Linked DNA regions of Kineococcus sp. NBC_00420. Each later gene encodes a partner of the first gene's protein in a complex. Links are inferred from orthologs where the notes say so. Each region holds a gene or a part of one and is shown on either strand. Other genes may lie near its edges. The genes, in order: rpsG and tig.

Evidence for each region.
Region 2: the proteins of rpsG (region 1) and tig are in contact, whole or in part, in a crystal structure (PDB 3GTY), measured with the Thermotoga maritima proteins. The link is inferred for Kineococcus sp. NBC_00420 from one-to-one orthologs. Residues at the interface, in WP_004081843.1 of Thermotoga maritima: Lys34, Lys52, Lys55, Glu59, Arg62, Gln63, Glu66, Asn67, Lys69, Val71, Arg95, Ala109, Lys110, Lys111, Gly112, Arg113, Pro114, Glu117, Glu121, Ile124, Ala125, Tyr127, Asn128, Asn129, Thr130, Gly131, Lys135, Asp139, Arg142, Met143; in WP_004081061.1 of Thermotoga maritima: Glu122, Val124, Val129, Leu130, Tyr133, Glu188, Gly259, Ile262, Tyr263, Glu266, Ser270, Glu273, Gln274, Glu277, Arg308, Gln311, Ile312, Ser315, Tyr316, Glu325, Arg329, Arg336, Leu363, Phe366, Trp367, Arg373, Leu377, Arg381, Leu384, Glu387.

The regions. Positions count from the first base shown.
Region 1 is NZ_CP107930.1:3,694,279-3,704,683, reverse strand. The notes cover bases 7,433-10,405. They hold rpsG (30S ribosomal protein S7), read right to left. Parts: upstream 9,168-10,405; coding sequence 8,697-9,167; downstream 7,433-8,696. Other genes in these bases: OG218_RS18195 (DNA-directed RNA polymerase subunit beta'), read right to left, coding at 9,840-10,405; rpsL (30S ribosomal protein S12), read right to left, coding at 9,169-9,543; fusA (elongation factor G), read right to left, coding at 7,433-8,616. Also shown: rplP (50S ribosomal protein L16), read right to left, coding at 1-246; rpsC (30S ribosomal protein S3), read right to left, coding at 250-1,059; rplV (50S ribosomal protein L22), read right to left, coding at 1,059-1,439; rpsS (30S ribosomal protein S19), read right to left, coding at 1,496-1,777; rplB (50S ribosomal protein L2), read right to left, coding at 1,793-2,629; rplW (50S ribosomal protein L23), read right to left, coding at 2,686-2,988; rplD (50S ribosomal protein L4), read right to left, coding at 2,994-3,698; rplC (50S ribosomal protein L3), read right to left, coding at 3,704-4,363; rpsJ (30S ribosomal protein S10), read right to left, coding at 4,378-4,686; tuf (elongation factor Tu), read right to left, coding at 5,163-6,356; more of fusA, read right to left, coding at 6,514-7,432.
Region 2 is NZ_CP107930.1:4,455,499-4,465,870, reverse strand. What follows is about bases 7,433-10,372. They hold tig (trigger factor), read right to left. Parts: upstream 9,636-10,372; coding sequence 8,229-9,635; downstream 7,433-8,228. Other genes in these bases: OG218_RS21905 (glycerate kinase), read left to right, coding at 10,125-10,372; OG218_RS21925 (ATP-dependent Clp protease proteolytic subunit), read right to left, coding at 7,433-8,039. Outside these bases: OG218_RS21960 (PadR family transcriptional regulator), read right to left, coding at 1-458; OG218_RS21955 (MarR family winged helix-turn-helix transcriptional regulator), read left to right, coding at 596-1,024; OG218_RS21950 (MarR family winged helix-turn-helix transcriptional regulator), read left to right, coding at 1,131-1,631; OG218_RS21945 (MFS transporter), read left to right, coding at 1,628-4,267; OG218_RS21940 (YceI family protein), read left to right, coding at 4,264-5,127; ATP-dependent Clp protease ATP-binding subunit ClpX, read right to left, coding at 5,233-6,525; OG218_RS21930 (ATP-dependent Clp protease proteolytic subunit), read right to left, coding at 6,728-7,405; more of OG218_RS21925, read right to left, coding at 7,398-7,432. UniProt on the Bacillus subtilis protein: Involved in protein export. Acts as a chaperone by maintaining the newly synthesized protein in an open conformation. Functions as a peptidyl-prolyl cis-trans isomerase.

The DNA.
Region 1 (10,405 bases):
GCGGGTCTCGGCGGGCTTCTTCGTCAGCGGCCGGTCCGGGTAGATGTTGATCCAGACCTTGCCGCCACGACGGATGTGGCGGGTGATGGCGATACGAGCGGACTCGATCTGCCGGTTGGTGACGTAACCGCCCTCGACGGCCATGATCCCGTACTCACCGAAGGTGACCCGGGTGCCGCCGGAGGCCGCACCACGCCGCGTGGGGTGGTGCTGCTTGCGGTGCTTGACTCGGCGCGGAATGAGCACGACTCAGGCCTCCGATCCGGTGGTCGCCGGCGCTGCGGCAGCGGCCGGGGCCGCCTCCGCCGCGGGGGCGTCGCTGGTGGGACGAGGACGACGCGCACCACGGTCGGGGCGGTCGCTGCGCTCGCCACGACGCGGGGCGCGCGGGTTGGCGGCCTGCGACTGGGCGAGCTCACGGCTGGTGATGTCGCCGTGGTAGATCCAGACCTTCACGCCGATGCGGCCGAAGGTGGTGCGGGCCTCGTAGAAGCCGTAGTCGATGTTCGCGCGGAGGGTGTGCAGCGGCACACGGCCTTCGCGGTAGAACTCGGAACGGCTCATCTCGGCGCCGCCGAGACGACCGGCGCACTGGACACGGATGCCCTTGGCCCCGGAACGCATCGTGGTCTGCATCCCCTTGCGCATGGCGCGACGGAACGAGACGCGGCTGGCGAGCTGCTCGGCGACACCCTGGGCGACGAGCTGAGCATCGGTCTCGGGGTTCTTCACCTCGAGGATGTTCAGCTGCACCTGCTTGCCGGTGAGCTTCTCCAGCTCGGTCCGGATGCGGTCGGCTTCCGCCCCACGACGACCGATGACGATGCCCGGTCGTGCGGTGTGGATGTCGACGCGGACCCGGTCACGGGTGCGCTCGATCTCCACCTTGGAGATGCCGGCCCGCTCCATGCCCTTGGCCATGAGCTTGCGGATCGCGACGTCTTCCTTGACGTAGTCGGCGTAACGCTGACCAGTCTTGGTGGAGTCGGCGAACCACCGGCTGCGGTGATCGGTGGTGATGCCCAGTCGGAACCCGAACGGGTTGACCTTCTGTCCCATCAGCGGGTCCTCCTCGTCTTCTTGGCGCCCTTGACGGCGGGTGCGACGACCACGGTGATGTGGCTGGTGCGCTTCAAGATGCGCCCCGCGCGCCCTTGGGCACGGGGACGGAAGCGCTTCATCGTCGGGCCCTCGTCGACGTGGATCGCCTTGACGACGTACTCGGCCGGGTCGAACGCCTCAGAGTGCTTGTCAGCGTGGAACTTCGCGTTCGCCATGGCGCTCTCGACGAGCTTGCGAACGGGTTCCGCCGCGGACTGCGGGGCGAACGAGAGCACAGCGACGGCCTCAGTGGCCTGCTTGCCCCGGACGAGGTCGACGACTCGGCGCGCCTTCTGGGGCGTGACGCGGAGGTACCGCGTCTGCGCCTTGGCTTCCATCCTTGTCCTGCTTCCTGGTTTCGGTCTCGAAAGGTTGTCTCGCGGAGCCGGGAGGCTCAGCGGCGACGACCCTTGCGGTCGTCCTTCTCGTGGCCCTTGAACGTGCGCGTGGGCGCGAACTCGCCGAGCTTGTGCCCCACCATCGACTCAGTGACGAAGACGGGGGTGTGCTTGCGGCCGTCGTGCACCGCGAACGTGTGGCCCAGGAAGTCCGGCGTGACGACCGAACGGCGGGACCAGGTCCGGATGACGTTGTGCGTACCGGCCTCGTTCTGAGCGTCCACCTTCTTCTGAAGGTGGTCGTCGACGAACGGGCCCTTCTTCAAGCTGCGAGGCATGGCCTGAACTCCCTATCAGCGCTTCTTGCCGGTGCGGCGGCGACGAACGATGAGCTTGTCGCTCTCCTTGCCCGGACGCCGCGTACGGCCCTCAGGCTGACCCCACGGGCTGACGGGGTGACGACCACCGGACGTCTTCCCCTCACCACCACCGTGGGGGTGGTCGATCGGGTTCATGGCGACACCACGGACGGTCGGGCGCTTGCCCTTCCAGCGCATGCGGCCGGCCTTGCCCCAGTTGATGTTGGACTGCTCGGCGTTGCCGACCTCGCCGATGGTGGCGCGGCAGCGGACGTCGACGTTCCGGATCTCACCGGACGGCATGCGCAGCTGGGCGAAGCGGCCCTCGCGGGCGACCAGCTGAACGCTGGCGCCTGCGGAACGGGCGATCTTCGCTCCCCCACCGGGACGGATCTCGATCGCGTGGATCACCGTACCGACGGGGATGTTGCGCAGCGGCAGGTTGTTGCCGGGCTTGATGTCGGCCTCGGGGCCGTTCTCGATCCGGTCGCCCTGCTTGAGCTTGGCCGGCGCGATGATGTAACGCTTCTCACCGTCCACGTAGTGGAGCAGCGCGATGCGCGCGGTGCGGTTCGGGTCGTACTCGATGTGCGCGACCTTGGCCGGCACGCCGTCCTTGTCGTGACGACGGAAGTCGATCACGCGGTAGGCGCGCTTGTGGCCACCACCGATGTGGCGGGTGGTGATGCGGCCGGACGAGTTGCGACCACCGGTCTTGGACAGCGGGCGAACGAGCGACTTCTCAGGCTCGCTCCGCGTGATCTCGACGAAGTCGGCGACGGACGAGCCGCGGCGGCCCGGTGTCGTCGGCTTGTACTTGCGGATTCCCATTGCAGCGTTTCCTCGGGTTCGAAGGTTGTCTACGGCAGTCGTGCGAGCCCGCAGGCTCAGGCGACCGAGCCGCCGAAGATGTCGATCGTGCCCTCGCGCAACGTCACGATGGCCCGCTTGGTGTCCTTGCGCTTACCCGTGCCGTACCGGGTGCGCCGGCTCTTGCCCTGCCGGTTCGCGGTGTTCACCGACGAGACCTTGACGCCGAAGACGCGTTCGACCGCGACCTTGATCTCGGTCTTGTTCGCGCCCGGGTCGACCAGGAACGTGTACTTCCCCTCGTCGATGAGCGCGTAGCTCTTCTCCGAGACGACCGGCGCGAGCAGGATGTCGCGCGGGTCCTTCTGGGTTCCACCGATGGCACTCACAGGGTGCTCCCTTCCGACTCCGCTGCCACCGCGGTCGCGCTGCGACCCGTCGGCGGCCCCGCGACGAAGGCGTCGAGCGCCGCGCGGGTGAAGACGACGTCGTCGCTCTTCATGACGTCGTAGGTGTTCAGCTGGTCCTGGGGCAGGACGTGCACGTTGTCGAGGTTGCGGAGGCTCTTGACCGCCACCTCGTCGTCGCGGGTGAGCACGACGAGCACGTTCTTGCGACCCGACAGCGTGGCGATGAGCGTCCGCGCGGTCTTCGTCGAGGGGGCGTCACCCGAGGCGAGGCCTTCGACGACGTGCAGACGGTCGTGACGCACCCGGTCGGAGAGGGCACCGCGCAGAGCGGCCGCCTTCATCTTCTTGGGGGTGCGCTGGGAGTAGTCGCGGGGCTTGGGCCCGTGGACGATCCCGCCGCCGGTGAACTGGGGGGCGCGCAGCGAACCCTGACGGGCGCGGCCGGTGCCCTTCTGCTTGTACGGCTTCTTGCCGCCACCACGGACCTCGCCACGACGCTTCGTCGAGTGCGTGCCCTGACGTGCCGCCGCGAGCTGCGCGGTCACGACCTGGTGGATCAGCGAGATGTTCGCCTGGCGGCCGAAGTCCTTCGCGGGGAGTTCGACGGTGCCGTTGCTGCCGCCGTCGACGGTCCGCAGCGGGACGGTGATGGCCTCGGTCTGAGCGGTTTCGGTTGTCATCAGGCTCAGGCCTCCTTCACGCGCGCCTTGGACGCGCTCTTGACGAGCACGAGGCCGCCGCGGGGACCGGGGATCGCGCCCGTGATGAGCAGCAGACCCTTCTCCACGTCGATGGCCTGCACGGTCAGGTTCTGGGTGGTCTGGCGAGCCGCACCCATGCGGCCGGCCATGCGCATGCCCTTGAACACGCGACCCGGGGTGGCGCAGCCGCCGATCGACCCGGGCTTGCGGTGGTTGCGGTGCGCACCGTGGGAGGCGCCGACGCCGTGGAAGCCGTGACGCTTCATGACACCGGCGAAGCCCTTGCCCTTGGTGGTGCCCACCACGTCGACGGTGGCGCCGGCCGCGAAGGCCTCAGCGGTGACTTCCTGTCCCAGGGAGTACTCCGCGGCGTCCGTCGTGCGCAGTTCCACCAGGTGACGGCGCGGCGCGACGCCGGCCTTCTCGAAGTGGCCGGCAGCAGGCTTGTTCGCCTTGCGCTGCGCGATGGCCGTGGTGGCCAGCTGGACGGCTTCGTAGCCGTCGTCGGTAGTGGTGCGGATCTGGGTGACGACGTTGGGCTCGACCTTGACGACGGTCACGGGGACGATGCGGTTGTCCGCGTCCCACAGCTGCGTCATGCCGAGCTTGGTGCCGAGCACCCCTCGCACTTGCCTGTCGCTCATGGTGTTGGAATCCCTCAGAGCTTGATCTCGATGTCGACACCGGCCGGGAGGTCGAGTCGCATGAGCGAGTCGACGGTCTTCGGCGTGGGGTCGATGATGTCGATGAGGCGCTTGTGTGTGCGCATCTCGAAGTGCTCGCGGCTGTCCTTGTACTTGTGCGGCGAGCGGATGACGCAGTAGACGTTCTTCTCGGTCGGCAGCGGCACGGGCCCAGCGACCGAGGCGCCCGTCCGGGTCACCGTGTCGACGATCTTGCGCGCCGAACTGTCGATGACCTCGTGGTCGTAGGCCTTGAGCCTGATGCGGATCTTCTGTCCCGCCATGGCGTCGTCTGACTCTCTCTCTTCGTACCGCTACTGACTCGCGCACGGCGCGGTGCACCTGCTGGTGCTCCGACCCCCGAGGTCGGGCGTGTCGCGCTTTCGCACGATCTTCACCGTCTCCCGGTTGCCCGGATTGGTCCTGTCGTCCTGTTCAGGTTGCCCTGGAGGTCCAGGTGAACCGTCCGCCGCCCGTACGAGACGTTCGACGTTCGCGGTTGACGCTCCGTGGTCCTGGTCCGGTCCCCGGATCGGGTGGAATCGTGATCCAGGCGCGGACCAGCGGCGCGGCAACTCCGACAGTTTGCCAGACGGAGGGGGCCGTTGGCGAATCGAGTCAGCGGCAGCAACGGTGGTGGCTACTGCGTGGTCTGCAACGCGTTGCGCTGCACGACGAAGGGGCGGGTCCGAGTGGACCCGCCCCTCCGTCTGGCGGAGCGTCCCGTCGGGAGAGGGTGGACCTCCCCCGACGGATCAACTCACTTGAGGATCTTCACGACCCGGCCGGCGCCGACGGTGCGGCCACCTTCACGGATGGCGAACTTCAGGCCCTCTTCCATGGCGATCGGCTGGATGAGGTCGACCTTCATCTCAGTGTTGTCGCCGGGCATGACCATCTCGGTGCCCTCGGGCAGCGAGACGACGCCGGTGACGTCGGTCGTCCGGAAGTAGAACTGCGGACGGTAGTTGTTGTAGAACGGCGTGTGACGGCCACCCTCGTCCTTGGACAGGATGTACGCCTGGCCCTCGAACTCGGTGTGCGGCGTGATGCTGCCGGGCTTGACCACGACCTGGCCGCGCTCGACGTCGTCACGCTTGAGGCCACGCAGGAGCAGGGCGGCGTTGTCGCCGGCCTGGCCGCTGTCCAGCATCTTGTTGAACATCTCGATGCTGGTCACGGTGGTCTTGGCGGACGTCGGACGGATGCCGACGACCTCGACCTCCTGGTTGACGTTCAGGACGCCACGCTCGATGCGCCCGGTCACGACGGTGCCGCGGCCGGTGATCGTGAAGACGTCTTCGATCGGCATCAGGAACGGCTGGTCGATGGCGCGCTCGGGCTCGGGGATCGCGGTGTCGACCGCGTCCATGAGCTCCATGAGCTTCTCGCCCCACTCGGCGTCGCCCTCGAGCGCCTTCAGCGCCGAGACGCGGACGACGGGGAGGTCGTCACCGGGGAACTCGTAGGACGTGAGGAGCTCACGCACCTCCATCTCGACGAGCTCGAGGAGTTCCTCGTCCTCGACCATGTCGGCCTTGTTCAGCGCGACCACGATGTAGGGAACGCCGACCTGGCGGGCCAGGATGACGTGCTCCTTGGTCTGCGGCATCGGGCCGTCGGTCGCCGCGACCACGAGGATCGCACCGTCCATCTGGGCCGCACCCGTGATCATGTTCTTGATGTAGTCCGCGTGACCCGGGCAGTCGACGTGGGCGTAGTGACGCGCCTCGGTCTGGTACTCGACGTGTGCGATCGAGATCGTGATGCCGCGCTGACGTTCCTCAGGGGCCTTGTCGATCTGGTCGAACGCCGAGGCCTTGTTCAGCTCCGGGAACTTGTCGTGCAGCACGCGGGTGATCGCCGCGGTCAACGTCGTCTTCCCGTGGTCGATGTGACCAATCGTGCCGATGTTGACGTGCGGCTTGGTCCGCTCGAACTTCGCCTTCGCCACTGGGGGTCCTCCTCGGACTATCGTTTTCTTCCCGACCCGGTCAACGGGTGGGTGGGTGACCTGGCTGGTCACTGGCCCACGCGGTGGTGGTCCAGGGGTCGTGCAGGGTGGGGAAGCGGTCCTGGTGGACCGCTCCCCCGGGTCTGTCAGGAGCGGGTCATTCCCCGCGGACCTTCTTGACGATCTCTTCCGCCACGTTCCGCGGAACTTCAGCGTAGTTGGAGAACTGCATCGAGTAGACCGCGCGGCCCTGGGTCTTGGACCGGAGGTCGCCGACGTAGCCGAACATCTCCGACAACGGGACGGTGGCCTTGACGAGCTTGGCCCCGCTGACGTCGTCCATGGACTCGATCTGCCCACGGCGGGAGTTCAGGTCGCCGATGACTTCGCCCATGTAGTCGGCGGGCGTGCGCACCTCGACGGCCATGACCGGCTCGAGGAGCACGGGCTGCGCCTTGCGGACAGCTTCGCGCAGAACCATCTTGCCGGCGATCTTGAAGGCCATCTCCGACGAGTCGACGTCGTGCGCCGCACCGTCGTTGAGGGAGGCCTTGATGCCGACGAGCGGGTAACCCGCGACGACACCCTCCTGCATGGCTTCCTGGATGCCCTGGTCCACGGAGGGGATGTACTCACGCGGGACACGGCCACCGGTGACGGCGTTCACGAACTCGTAGAACGTGCCGTCAGCGGTGTCCATCGGCTCGATCGAGACCTGGACCTTCGCGTACTGGCCCGAACCACCCGTCTGCTTCTTGTGGACGTAGTCCTCCTTGAGGACCGCCCGACGGATGGTCTCGCGGTAAGCCACCTGGGGCTTGCCGACGTTGGCCTCGACCTTGTACTCGCGCTTCATCCGGTCGACGAGGATGTCGAGGTGGAGCTCGCCCATCCCCTTGATGATCGTCTGACCGGTCTCCTGGTCGAGCTCGACCTGGAAGGTCGGGTCCTCTTCGGCCAGGCGCTGGATCGCGGTACCGAGCTTCTCCTGGTCGCCCTTGGTCTTCGGCTCGATGGCGACCGAGATCACGGGCTCCGGGAAGGTCATCGACTCGAGGACGACCTGCTGGGCGGCGTCGGAGAGGGTGTCCCCGGTCGTCGTCTCCTTCAGGCCGATCATCGCGTAGATGTGACCCGCACGGGCCTCGTCCACGGGGTTCTCCTTGTTGGAGTGCATCTGGAAGAGCTTCCCGATGCGCTCCTTCTTCCCCTTGGTCGAGTTCACGACCGCGGAGCCGGCCGCGACCACGCCGGAGTACACCCGGACGTAGGTCAGCTTGCCGAAGAAGGGGTGTGCCGCGACCTTGAACGCCAGAGCCGAGAACGGCTCCGTCGCGTCGGGCTTGCGGATGATCTCGACGGACTCGTCGCCGACCTTGTGACCCACCATCGGCTTCACGTCGAGCGGCGAGGGCAGGTAGTCGATGACCGCGTCGAGCATGGGCTGCACGCCCTTGTTCTTGAACGCGGAGCCGCAGAAGATCGGGTACAGCTCGGAGTTGATCGTCAGCTTGCGAACCGCAGCCTTAATCTCCTCGGGCGTGATCTCCTCGCCGCCGAGGTACTTCTCCAGGAGGGCCTCGTCGGTCTCCGCGACGCGCTCGACGAGCTTCGCGTGGTACTCCTCGGCCTGCTCCTGCAGGTCGGCCGGGATCTCCTCGACGGTGTAGTCCGCACCGATCTGGACCTCACCGTGCCACGTGAGGGCACGCATGTAGACGAGGTCGATCATGCCGGAGAACGTGTTCTCGGCACCGATCGGGAGCTGCATCACGAGGGGTTCCGCACCGAGGCGGTCCTTGATGGTGTCGACGGTGAAGAAGAAGTCGGCGCCCAGCTTGTCCATCTTGTTGACGAAGCAGATGCGGGGGACGTCGTACTTGTCCGCCTGCCGCCACACCGTCTCGGACTGCGGTTCGACACCTTCCTTGCCGTCGAAGACGGCGACCGCGCCGTCGAGGACGCGCAGCGAGCGCTCGACCTCGACCGTGAAGTCCACGTGGCCCGGGGTGTCGATGATGTTGATCTGGGTGCCCTCCCAGAAGCAGGTGGTGGCTGCGGAGGTGATGGTGATGCCCCGCTCCTGCTCCTGCGCCATCCAGTCCATCGTGGCCGCGCCGTCGTGCACTTCGCCGATCTTGTAGTTGATCCCCGTGTAGAAGAGGATCCGCTCCGTCGTCGTGGTCTTGCCGGCGTCGATGTGAGCCATGATGCCGATGTTGCGGACCTTGGTCAGGTCCGTCAGCACGTCCTGTGCCACGGTTTACTGCCTCTTCCCTGGGATCGAGGGGGTGAGTCGGCCGGCACGGTCGGACGAACCGACCGTGCCAGGCGCTGGGGTCACCAGCGGTAGTGCGCGAAGGCCCGGTTCGACTCGGCCATCTTGTGGGTGTCCTCGCGACGCTTCACCGCGGCACCGAGGCCGTTCGAGGCGTCCAGGATCTCGTTGAGCAGACGCTCGGTCATCGTCTTCTCGCGACGCTGACGCGAGTAGCCCACGAGCCAGCGCAGCGCCAGCGTCGTGGAACGCGTGGGGCGCACCTCGATGGGCACCTGGTAGGTCGAACCACCGACGCGGCGGGACTTGACCTCGATCGCAGGCTTGACGTTGTCCAGCGCGCGCTTCAGCACGACGACGGGGTCGCCACCGGTCTTCTCACGGGCGCCCTCGAGCGCGCCGTAGACGATGGACTCGGCGACGGACTTCTTCCCGTCGAGGAGGATCTTGTTCACGAGCTGCGTCACCAGGGGAGACTGGTAGACGGGGTCCACCACGAGGGGACGCTTGGGTGCGGGGCCCTTGCGCGGCATGTCAGCTCTTCTCCTTCTTCGCGCCGTAGCGGCTGCGGGCCTGCTTGCGGTTCTTCACGCCCTGCGTGTCGAGCGACCCGCGGACGATCTTGTAGCGGACACCGGGGAGGTCCTTCACTCGACCGCCACGCACCAGGACCATCGAGTGCTCCTGGAGGTTGTGGCCGACGCCCGGGATGTAGGCGGTGACCTCGATGCCGCTCGTCAGCTTGACGCGGGCGACCTTGCGCAGAGCCGAGTTCGGCTTCTTCGGGGTCGTTGTGTACACGCGCGTGCACACGCCGCGTCGCTGCGGGCTGCCCTTCAGGGCGGGCGTCTTGGTCTTGACGACCTTGTCCTCCCGGCCCTTGCGGACCAGCTGCTGGATGGTGGGCACCCTGTCTCCGTCTTTTTCGATCTTGTGTGTCGGCTGATGTCATCGGGACGCGCTACCCGTCGTGGGCGGCGCTCGACCCCCGCCGACCCACGAGGTCGGGCGTGTCGTTCGGTCGAGGTCCCGCGGTGGTGACGTCCTGTCACCGGGCTGCGGGCGCGCTCGTGTCAAGCGGACACGAGACTACCCGCCGCGTCTGGCGATGGTCAAAACGAGGTGGGGGACGCTCGGGCAGCCCCCACCGAGGGGCCGTTCCCCTCCCCCGCTGCGGGGGGAGGGGAACGGCCCGGTGGGACTGCTCAGCGGTAGTCGCTGGAGCCGTAGTCGAACTCCTCGAGCGGGACGGCCTGGCCGGAGCCCACACCGAACTGCGCGTAGTCCACGTCGTCGTAGCCGGGCACCGAGTACATCTGCGCCTTGGCCTCCTCGGTGGGCTCGACCCGGACGTTGCGGTAGCGGGGAAGCCCCGTGCCGGCCGGGATGAGCTTGCCGATGATGACGTTCTCCTTGAGGCCCAGGAGCGGGTCGCTCTTGCCCTCCATGGCGGCGTTGGTGAGGACGCGCGTCGTCTCCTGGAAGGAGGCGGCGGAGAGCCACGAGTCCGTCGCGAGTGACGCCTTCGTGATCCCCATCAGCTCCGGACGACCGGAGGACGGCTGACCGCCCTCGGCCATGACCCGACGGTTCTCCTCCTCGAAGCGCGCACGTTCGACGAGCTCACCGGGCAGCAGCTCGGAGCCGTTCTGCTCGATGATCGTCACCCGCTTGAGCATCTGGCGGACGATGACCTCGATGTGCTTGTCGTGGATCGACACGCCCTGGGAGCGGTAGACCTCCTGCACCTCGTCGACCAGGTGCATCTGCA
Region 2 (10,372 bases), 760 kb from region 1 along the record:
GAGTCGAGCTGGGCCTGGGTGCGGTCGATGGAGCGGTTCATCTGCTCGAGGCGTTCCAGCAGACGGGCCCGGCGGCCTTCGAGGATGCGCAACCGCGTGCGCGGGGCGACCCGGGTGAAGAGGGCGAAGTGGACGCCGAACGCGTCGTCCTCCCACGCGTCGGGACCGGACTCCTCGAGCATCTGCCCGAGCCGGTCCTTGCCGTGGCGGGTGATCTCGTAGACGACGCGCGCCCGCTTCGGGCTGACGGTGCCCGGGATGCGTTCCTCGGTCGTCTCGGTGATGCAGCCACCGGCCTGCAGGGCGCGCAACGCGGGGTAGAGCGTTCCGTAGGACAGCGCCCGGAACACACCGAGGCGCAGGTCGAGACGTTTGCGGACCTCGTAGCCGTGTAGCGGGCCGTCGGCCAACAGCGCCAGGACCGCGAGGAGCAGGACGTCGCCGCGTTTGCGGACCACAGGTTCTCCGTTCCGATGCATCGGTTCGATGCATCGGTGGGGACAGTACGGGGACCGAGAGCCCTGGACAAGCCACCCGGCCCGGCGCGTCGGGTGCGTGGCACGTGCCGCCCCGCGCGGACCGGTAGGTTCCTCGGATGGTCACGGGCCCTGCCGAAGCACTGGAACGCGAACTCGCCGTGCTGTTGCGCCGTTCACGCGCGATCAACCGGGAGACCGCGCGCAGCGTGCACCCCGACCTCGAACCCGAGGCGTACAGCCTGCTCGTCCGCCTCGACGACGTCGGCGAGACCCGCCCCTCCGACCTCGCGACCTTCTTCGGGATCGGCAAGCCCACCCTGTCGCGCCAGGTCCAGCTCCTCGAACGCCTCGGGCTGGTGACCCGCGAAGCCGACCCCACGGACGGGCGCGCCGTGCGGCTGACCCTCTCCCCCGAGGGCCTGGAGAAGGTGCACGCGGCGCGCTCGGCCCGCCGGCAGCGCCTGCACTCCCGCCTCGAGGGCTGGCCCGAGGACGACATGGCCGAGCTCGCCACCCTCCTCGGCCGCCTCAACGCCCTGATCTGACCTTCCCTCCCCCTCGACGACGACTCCTGGGGGACCTCGGGGTTGCATGCTGCAACCATCCGGGCATATCGTTGCTTGCACACACCAACCGAGCTTGAAGGTCGACATGGCCACACCTCACGCGTGTGCCGCGCTCGTCGACGTGTTCCCGGACCTGCTCCGCGCACGCCGCACGCTCGTCGGCACGCTGAACACCCCCGCGATCGCGACGCTGGCCGTCGTGCACCAGCGGGGTTCCCTGCGCATCAGCGAGGTCGCCGAGCACCTCTCGCTCGACCTCTCCACCGTCAGCCGACAGGTGACCCACCTGCGGCAGAAAGGGTTCCTCGACTCCGCCCCCGACCCCGACGACGGCCGCTCGCAGCGGCTGACCGTCAGCGCCGAGGGTGTCGAGGAACTCCGCCACCACCGCCGGGCCATCGTCGGCAAGCTCGTCGAGCGCCTCGACGACTGGCCCGACCACGAGGTCGGCGACCTCACCCGGCTCCTCGGGAAACTCGCCACGACCGCCACCGCAGGTTGCGCGGTCACCACGTCAGCGGCAGCGTCGCCGGAGAACACCGAGCTCCTTCCAGAGCGGGAGAAAGAGTTGCAGGCGAACGCATGAGCACCACGACACCCACCCACCTGACGCACTCCGACAGTGACGCGCCGAAGATGTCCCACAAGGAGGTCCTCGAGGCGCTGTCCGGCCTGCTCCTCGGGATGTTCGTGGCGATCCTGTCCTCGACGGTCGTCTCGAACGCCCTCCCGACCATCGTCAACGACCTCCACGGCACGGAGTCCGGCTACACCTGGGTCGTCACCGCCGCGCTGCTCGCGACGACGATCTCCACCCCCATCTGGGGCAAGCTCTCGGACCTGTTCTCCAAGAAGCTGCTCGTGCAGACGGCGCTGATCATCTACGTGATCGCCTCGGTCGTCGCGGGTCTGTCCACCAACATGGGCATGCTCATCACGCTGCGCGTCTTCCAGGGCATCGGCGGTGGCGGTCTGCTCGCCCTCACCCAGGTCGTGCTGGCGTCGATGGTCAGCCCCCGGGAACGCGGTCGGTACTCCGGCTACCTCGGCGCGACCTTCGCCCTCGCCACCGTCGGGGGCCCGCTGATCGGCGGGGTCCTCACCCAGCACCTGACCTGGCACTGGTGCTTCTACGTCGGTGTCCCCTTCGCCGTCATCGCCTTCTTCGTGCTCCAGTTCAAGCTGAAGCTGCCCCCGCAGGCCAAGCGCGCCGTCTCCATCGACTACCTCGGCGCCTTCCTCCTCGCCGCCGGCATCTCCGCGCTGCTCGTCTGGGTCTCCCTCGCCGGCACCGAGTTCGCCTGGGGCTCCTGGTGGACCGTCGCCCTGGTCGCCGGGGGTGTCGTCTTCCTGGGCCTCGCCGTCCTGGCGGAGCACCGCGCCAAGGAACCGATCGTCCCGTTGAAGTTCTTCCGCAACCCGACGATCGCCCTCTCCGCCGCCGCGAGCCTCTTCGTCGGTGTCGCCCTGTTCGCCGCCACGATCTTCCTCGGCCAGTACTTCCAGCTCGCCCGGGGCGACAGCCCGACCAAGGCCGGGATCATGACCATCCCGATGATCATCGGGCTCTTCCTGTCCTCGACCATCGCCGGCCGGTTCATCACCAAGACCGGACGCTGGAAGAGCTGGCTCGTCGTGGGCGGCCTGCTCCTCACCGTCGGTCTCGGCCTCATGGGCACCATCGAGTACGACACCAACTACTGGGTCGTCGCGCCGTACATGGCCCTCGTCGGCCTCGGCGTCGGCATGATGATGCAGAACCTCGTGCTGGCGGTCCAGAACGTCGTCGAACCCCGTGACCTCGGCTCCGCGTCGTCCTTCGTGGCCTTCGCCCGCAGCCTCGGCGGCGCCATCGGCGTCTCGGCCCTCGGTGCCGTCCTCGGCCACCGCGTGACCAGCCACCTGACCTCGGGCCTGCGCTCCGCCGGCATCGACCCCGCCGCAGCGGCTCGCTCGCTCGGTTCCAGCACCGGGGTGCCGGACCTGGCCACGATCCCCGAGCCCGTCCGCGGCATCGTCCAGGCCGCCTACGGCTCCTCGATCGCCGAGGTCTTCCTCATCGCGGCCCCGTTCGCCCTCTTCGCCTTCGTCATCACGTTCTTCTTCAAGGAGCGGGCGTTGCGCGGCGGCGAGGAGACCGGACAGGATGCCCAGGTGGCGACCACCGCTCCCGCGGCGGTCCAGGACTCCCCGGCCGGGCACGCTGCGGTCGAGGGTTCGCACGACAGCTCGGTGAACGGTGCCGCGCACGGCGCTCCGTTGAACGGCTCGGTGAACGGGTCCGTGAACGGTGCCGCCGCAACGCTCAACGGTGTCGCGCACCACGACCGGGAGGAGACGACGGGCGTGTCCGCTCAGTCCACCCGCACCGACACCGGACTCTCGCTGTCCGGTTCCGTCCGCCACCACGACCGGCGTCCGCTGCCGGGTGCCGTCGTGACCCTCGCCGACCAGTCCGGCCAGCAGGTCGCCCGCACCTCGACCCGCGAGGACGGCACCTACCGCCTCGCGCTGCCGACCGGCGGGACCTACCTGCTGATCGTCGCGGCGGCCCACGTGGCCCCCTCGGCGACCCTCGTCGGGATCGGTGACACCTCCGTCACCCGCGACGTGGTGCTCTCCGGTCGCTCGGCCATCACCGGCCGGGTCCTGGCTCACGAGATCCACGACGGCGTCGACTCCGGCAACCACCACGGGGTCCAGGGCGCGCTCGTCACCCTGACCGACGTGACCGGCGAGGTCGTCGGCTCCACCCGCACCGACGGTGGCGGCGGCTACGCCTTCGACCAGCTCATGGGCGGCAGTTACGTGCTGACTGCGCAGAACGAGTCGCACCGTCCGCTGGCCCGCAGCGTCGAGGTCCCCGACTCCGGCGCCCTGGCCTGCGACCTCGTCCTCACCGGCGGCGGCCGCCTCACCGGCACCGTCGTCGCCGCGAGCGACGGCCGTGTCGTCCGCGAGGCGTCCGTGACCCTCGTCGACTCCTCCGGTGAGGTCGTCGGCTCCGTCGTCACCGGCACCGACGGCAGCTACTCCTTCGAGGACCTGGCGGGCGGGCACTACACGCTCACCGCCGCCGGGTTCGCTCCGGTGGCCACGGCCGTCGACATCGAGGAGGACACCGTCTCCGCCGCCCAGCTGACCCTGGGCTCCGGCCAGGCCGGCACCACGCTGGACCTGACCCGCTTCGAGACGAACTCCCAGATCGGCGACCAGCGGTGAGTCCCGACCGCGAGACCGACCTGCGCGCCGACCGGAACGTCGGCGCGCAGGCCGGCGCGGGCGTCACCGGCGAGGGGAAGGTGCTGACCCGTGAGGGGTGGCCCGTCACCGGCGCCTCGGTCACGCTGCTCGGCGCCGACGGGGCCCAGGTGGCCCGGGCCGTGACCGCCGGCGACGGGGTCTTCTCCCTCGACGGCGTCCCGGCGGGGGCCGCGACGATGCTCGTCGCGGCCCCGGCCCACGAGCCGCGGGCCACGACCGTCGTCGTCCCGGCCGACGGGGCCTGGCACGTCGGGGAGGTTCGTCTGCGCCGTCAGGGCGGCAGCGACGTCCCCCCGCCCGGGATCTGGGCGATCGACGTCACGCACTCGACGATCTCCGCGCGCGCCCACCACCTGGGACTCTCGGCGGTCACGGGACGCTTCACCAGCTTCTCCGGGGTGATCACCGTCCCCGAGGACGTCACCCGTTCCCGCGTCGAGGTCGAGATCGACGCGACCTCGATCGACACCGGCAACACCCAGCGCGACGAGCACCTGCGCTCGGCGGACTTCCTCAACACCACGGAGTTCCCGACGTTGTCGTTCCGGGCGACGGGTCTGCAGCGCGGAGCCGACGGGTGGGTCCTCGCCGGGGACCTGACCCTGCTGGCCACCACCCGGCCCGTGCAGCTGCAGCTGTCCTACTCCGGCAGCGGTCCCGACCCGTGGGGTGGCACCCGGGCTGCGTTCTCGGCCACGGCCGAGCTGCACCGCGACGACTTCAAGATGAACTGGAACCAGGCCGTCGGCATCGGTGTCGCCGTCTTCGGGACCACGCTCAAGGTCGCGATCGACGTCGAGGCCGTCCTCCAGCAGTGACCCTCACCCACCCGTGATCCCGCTGGGACTCCAGGCGAGATCACGGGTGGGAACGAGAACGGCCCCGCACCTCGAAGGAGGTGCGGGGCCTTAGTCGTCCTGGGGTCAGGCGGACTTCTCGCGACGCTCCCGGGTGGGTTTGCGGGCCGGGGCCTCACGGGGCACGAGCGTCGGGTTCACGTTCTTCAGCACGACCTCACGGGTCACGACGACCCGGGCGATGTCGTCGCGACTGGGAACGTCGAACATCACCGGGAGGAGGACCTCTTCGATGATCGCGCGCAGCCCGCGCGCACCGGTCCCGCGGAGGATCGCCTGGTCGGCGACGGCCTCCAGGGCGTCGTCGGTGAACTCCAGCTCCACCCCGTCCAGCTCGAACATCCGCTGGTACTGCTTGGCGAGGGCGTTGCGCGGTTTGGTGAGGATCTGCACCAGGGCTTCCTGGTCCAGGTTCTCCACCGAGGTGATGACGGGCAGACGACCGATGAACTCGGGGATCAGCCCGAACTTCATGAGGTCCTCGGGCATGACCTCGGCGAAGGACGGCTCGGCCGCCTTCTTCTCCGTCGAGCGCAGCTGCGCGCCGAAGCCGAGCCCCTGCTTGCCGGAACGCGCCTCGATGATCCGGTCGAGGCCGGCGAAGGCCCCACCCACGATGAACAGCACGTTCGTCGTGTCGATCTGGATGAACTCCTGGTGGGGGTGCTTGCGTCCACCCTGGGGCGGGACGCTGGCCGTGGTCCCCTCGAGGATCTTCAGCAGCGCCTGCTGGACCCCCTCCCCCGACACGTCACGCGTGATCGAGGGGTTCTCGGACTTGCGGGCGATCTTGTCGACCTCGTCGATGTAGATGATGCCCGTCTCGGCCTTCTTGACGTCGTAGTCAGCGGCCTGGATGAGCTTCAGCAGGATGTTCTCGACGTCCTCGCCGACGTAGCCGGCCTCGGTCAGCGCCGTGGCGTCGGCGATCGCGAAGGGGACGTTGAGCATCTTGGCGAGCGTCTGCGCGAGGTACGTCTTGCCGCAGCCCGTGGGGCCGATCAGCAGGATGTTCGACTTGGAGATCTCGACGGCGTCGTCGCGGTTCTTCGCCGAGGGCTCACCGATCTGGATGCGCTTGTAGTGGTTGTAGACGGCCACGGCGAGGGACTTCTTCGCCGAGCTCTGGCCGATGACGTACTGGTCGAGGAAGTCGAAGATCTCCTTCGGCTTGGGCAGCTCCACCAGGCCCAGGTCGTTGGCCTCGGCGAGCTCCTCCTCGATGATCTCGTTGCAGAGGTCGATGCACTCGTCGCAGATGTAGACGCCAGGGCCTGCGATCAGCTTCTTGACCTGCTTCTGGCTCTTGCCGCAGAACGAGCACTTCAGCAGATCGCCCCCGTCACCGATGCGTGCCACCGACGGCTTCCTCTCCTCGTGCTGCTGGACCCACGACCCGGAGGCCGCCGAGCGGACCGGACGCGTCGCGTGCTGACCACGCTACCTGCCGGGTACCCCTCGCCCGACTCATTAGACGCCTCCGGGGGACACGGTGCCAGACCGGCCCCCCGGGTGCGCGCCTACGACTCGCGCATTGCTGCGCGCGAGTGACGTTCCGTGCTCAGAGCGAGGGGGCCGACGCCTTGCGGCTCTGGAGCACCTCGTCGATGAGGCCGTACTCGACGGCCTCCTTGGCGGTGAGGAACTTGTCGCGCTCGATGTCCTCGCGCACCTGGTCGGCGGTGCGGTTGGAGTGGAAGGCGAGCGTGCTCTCCAGCCAGGACCGCATGCGCAGGATCTCGTTGGCCTGGATCTCCAGGTCGGAGGCCTGGCCGTAGTCGCCACCGGCCATCGCCGGCTGGTGGATGAGGATGCGCGAGTTCGGCAGCGCGAACCGCTTCCCCGGCGCACCGGCGCCGAGCAGGACGGCCGCGGCCGAGGCGGCCTGACCCATGCAGTACGTCTGGATGTCCGGACGGATGTACTGCATGGTGTCGTAGATCGCCGTGAGGGCCGTGAAGGACCCACCCGGGGAGTTGATGTACATGATGATGTCGCGCTCGGTGTCCTGGGACTCCAGGACGATGAGCTGGGCGATGATGTCGTCCGCCGAGGCGTCGTCCACCTGCACGCCGAGGAAGATGATGCGGTCCTCGAAGAGCTTGGTGTACGGGTCCGAGCGCTTCATCCCGTAGGACGTGCGCTCCTCGAACTGCGGCAGCACGTAGCGCGCTTGGGGGTTCATCATCGGGCGGTCTCCCATCTGGGCGTCGAACGGAGGACGAAGAGGCTCACGCATCGGTGCCGCCACCGCCCGTGACCTCGCTCGTGTGACCGACGACGTGGTCGATGAGCCCGTAGTCCTTGGCCTCCTGCGCGGAGAACCAGCGGTCCCGGTCGGAGTCGCGGGTGATCGTCTCGAAGGTCTGGCCCGAGTGGTGCGCGATGAGCTCGGCCATCTGCTTCTTCGTGGCGATGATCTGCTCGGCCAGGATCTTGATGTCGCTGGCGGAACCACCGAGGCCACCCAGCGGCTGGTGCATCATGATCTTCGCGTGCGGCAGGGCGGAACGCTTGCCGGCCGCACCCGCGGCGAGCAGGAACTGCCCCATCGAGGCCGCCATGCCGGTCGCGATCGTCGCCACGTCCGGCTTGATGTACTGCATGGTGTCGTAGATCGACATGCCCGCGGAGACCGATCCGCCGGGCGAGTTGATGTACATGAAGATGTCCGCGTCGGGGTCCTCGGCGGCCAGCAGCAGCAGCTGCGCGCAGATGGCGTTGGCCATGTCGTCCCGGACCTCGGTCCCGAGCCAGATGATCCGCTGCTGCAGGAGTCGCTGGTAGACGTTGTCGTCCAGGCCCGCTCCCGGCGTACCCGTTCGAGCCTGCTGCGGCGTCACCAGTCCCGGTGCGCTCAAGATCTCGCTCACGCTGTTCCCTGGCCCTCTCCTGGCATCGACCACCCACCCCGGACCTGGTCCGGGAGGGTTCGGCGGATGCTCCGCCGATCTCGATCGACCCTAACGCGCAGCCCCCGACGACCATGTCGGGGCGGGGCCCTTTTCGCTGTCGGCGCACTGATCCCGGGTCCGGGAACAGCGCGCCGACAGCGGCGGGGATCAGCTCTTCGAGGGCTCTTCCGCGGTCTCCCCGGCGGCGGCCTGCTCGTCCTCACCGGTCGGGTCGACGGTCTGGCCGGCCTCGTCGGTGGACTCGCTGCCGGACTCGAGGGCTTCCGCACCGTCCTCGTCGTCGTCGCCGCCCACGAGCTCCTCGAGGTCCACGGCGTTGCCGGAGGCGTCGGTCACGGTGGCCTTCTCCATGGCGACGGCCAGCGCCTTGCGGCGACGGACCTCGGAAACCATGGCGGGCACCTGGCCGGCACCGTCGACCATCTGGACGAACTGCTGGGGCTCCATGCCGTACTGCTGCGCCTGGCCGACGAGGTACTCGATCAGCTCGCCCTGGTCGACACCGATCTCCTCGGCGTCGGCGAGGGCGTCCAGCAGCAGCTGGCTGCGGATCGCCTGACGGGTGGAGTCCTCGATCTCGGCGCGGTGCTCGGCGTCCTCGAGACGGCTCTCGCGTTCGAGGTGGGCGTGGATCTCGGCCTCGACGAGGGACTCGGGGACCGGGACCTCGACGGTCTCGAGGAGCTTCTCGAGGACCTTGTCGCGGGCCTGGAGACCCTGCTCGAACTTCTTGGCCTGCTCGACCTGGTTGAGCAGGTCGGCGTTGAGCTCCTCGAGCGTGTCGAACTCGCTCGCCAGCTGGGCGAAGTCGTCGTCCGCCTCGGGCAGCACGCGCTCCTTGACCGACTGCACGGTCACGGTGATGGAGGCGTCCTCGCCCTTGCGCTCGCCTCCGGCGAGGGGGGCGGAGAAGGTCACGGTGCCCTCGGCCGCGACGCCGGTCAGCGCCTCGTCCAGGCCCTCGATCATGTTGCCCTGACCGATGCGGTAGCTGATGCCCTTGGCGGTCTCGATCTCCTCGCCGTCGATCTCGGCGTGCAGGTCGATGGAGACGAAGTCGCCGTCGGCGGCCGCGCGGTCGACGCCGGTGAGGGTGCCGAAGCGCTCGCGCAGCGAGGTGAGACGGGTCTCGACCTCCTCGGCCGGGACCTCGAGGTCGTCGACCGTGACGGTGATCGTGGAGAGGTCGGGCAGCTCGATCGTCGGGCGCACGTCGACCTCGACGGAGAACTTGAGGTCACCGCCGTCCTTGACGTCGGGGGCCTGGGTGACGTCCACGGTGGGCTGGCCCAGCGGCAGGAAGTCCGAGGCCTCGACGGCCTGCTGGTAGAACTTCGGCAGGGCGTCGTTGACGGCTTCCTCGAGCACGACACCGCGGCCGACGCGCTGGTCGATGACGCGCGCGGGGACCTTGCCCTTGCGGAAGCCCGGCACCTGGACCTGACCGCCGATGGTCTTGTAGGCCTTGTCGAGACTGGGCTTCAGCTCGTCGTAGCCGACCTCGACGGTGAACTTCACCCGGGTCGCGTTGAGGGTCTCGACGTCGCTCTTCACAGCGGGGTTCTCCTGGGATCTCTCCGCGTCCTGCGGAGGTCGTGGTCAGGCGTGCGGCACGCCGGGCAGCCCCGGCGCACCGCGGAATGCTAGCTGCCGCGTCGGGGCTCTTTCGTGCGCGAGCGCCGCCACGTACGGCGACACCCGCGTGTCCGTCGGGGTACCCGGATTCGAACCGGGGGCCTTCCGCTCCCAAAGCGGACGCGCTACCAAGCTGCGCCACACCCCGCGACCACCACGCAGGCGGTACTGGAGCAGGCTACCGCTCCGGACCCGTTACGCTGTCCCCGCACGGTGCGCTGCTCCTGCCCGCAGGGTTGTGGCAGGCTTGTCCGTGCACGCGGGTGTAGCTCAATGGTAGAGCCCTAGTCTTCCAAACTAGCTACGCGAGTTCGATTCTCGTCACCCGCTCCACAGCGGCCGGTCCCCTCGGGGCCGGCCGCTCCGTCGTTCCCCGGGATCACCCGCGGTGATCTGTAGGGTCCCGACATGTCGTCTGCCTTCCACGTCGTCGTGGCCCCGGACAAGTTCAAGGGTTCGCTGACCGCGGCCGAGGTCGCCCGCACGATCGCGGACGGCTTCCGCGAGGGCTTCGAGGGCGCCTTCGGGGAGCTCACCCGCGACGTCGCCACCGTGGGTCGCACGTTCGCCTGGACCGAGATCCCCGTCGCCGACGGGGGCGAGGGGACGGTGGAGGCGGCGCTGCGCTCGGCGGGCTTCCGGGCCGTGGCGACCCG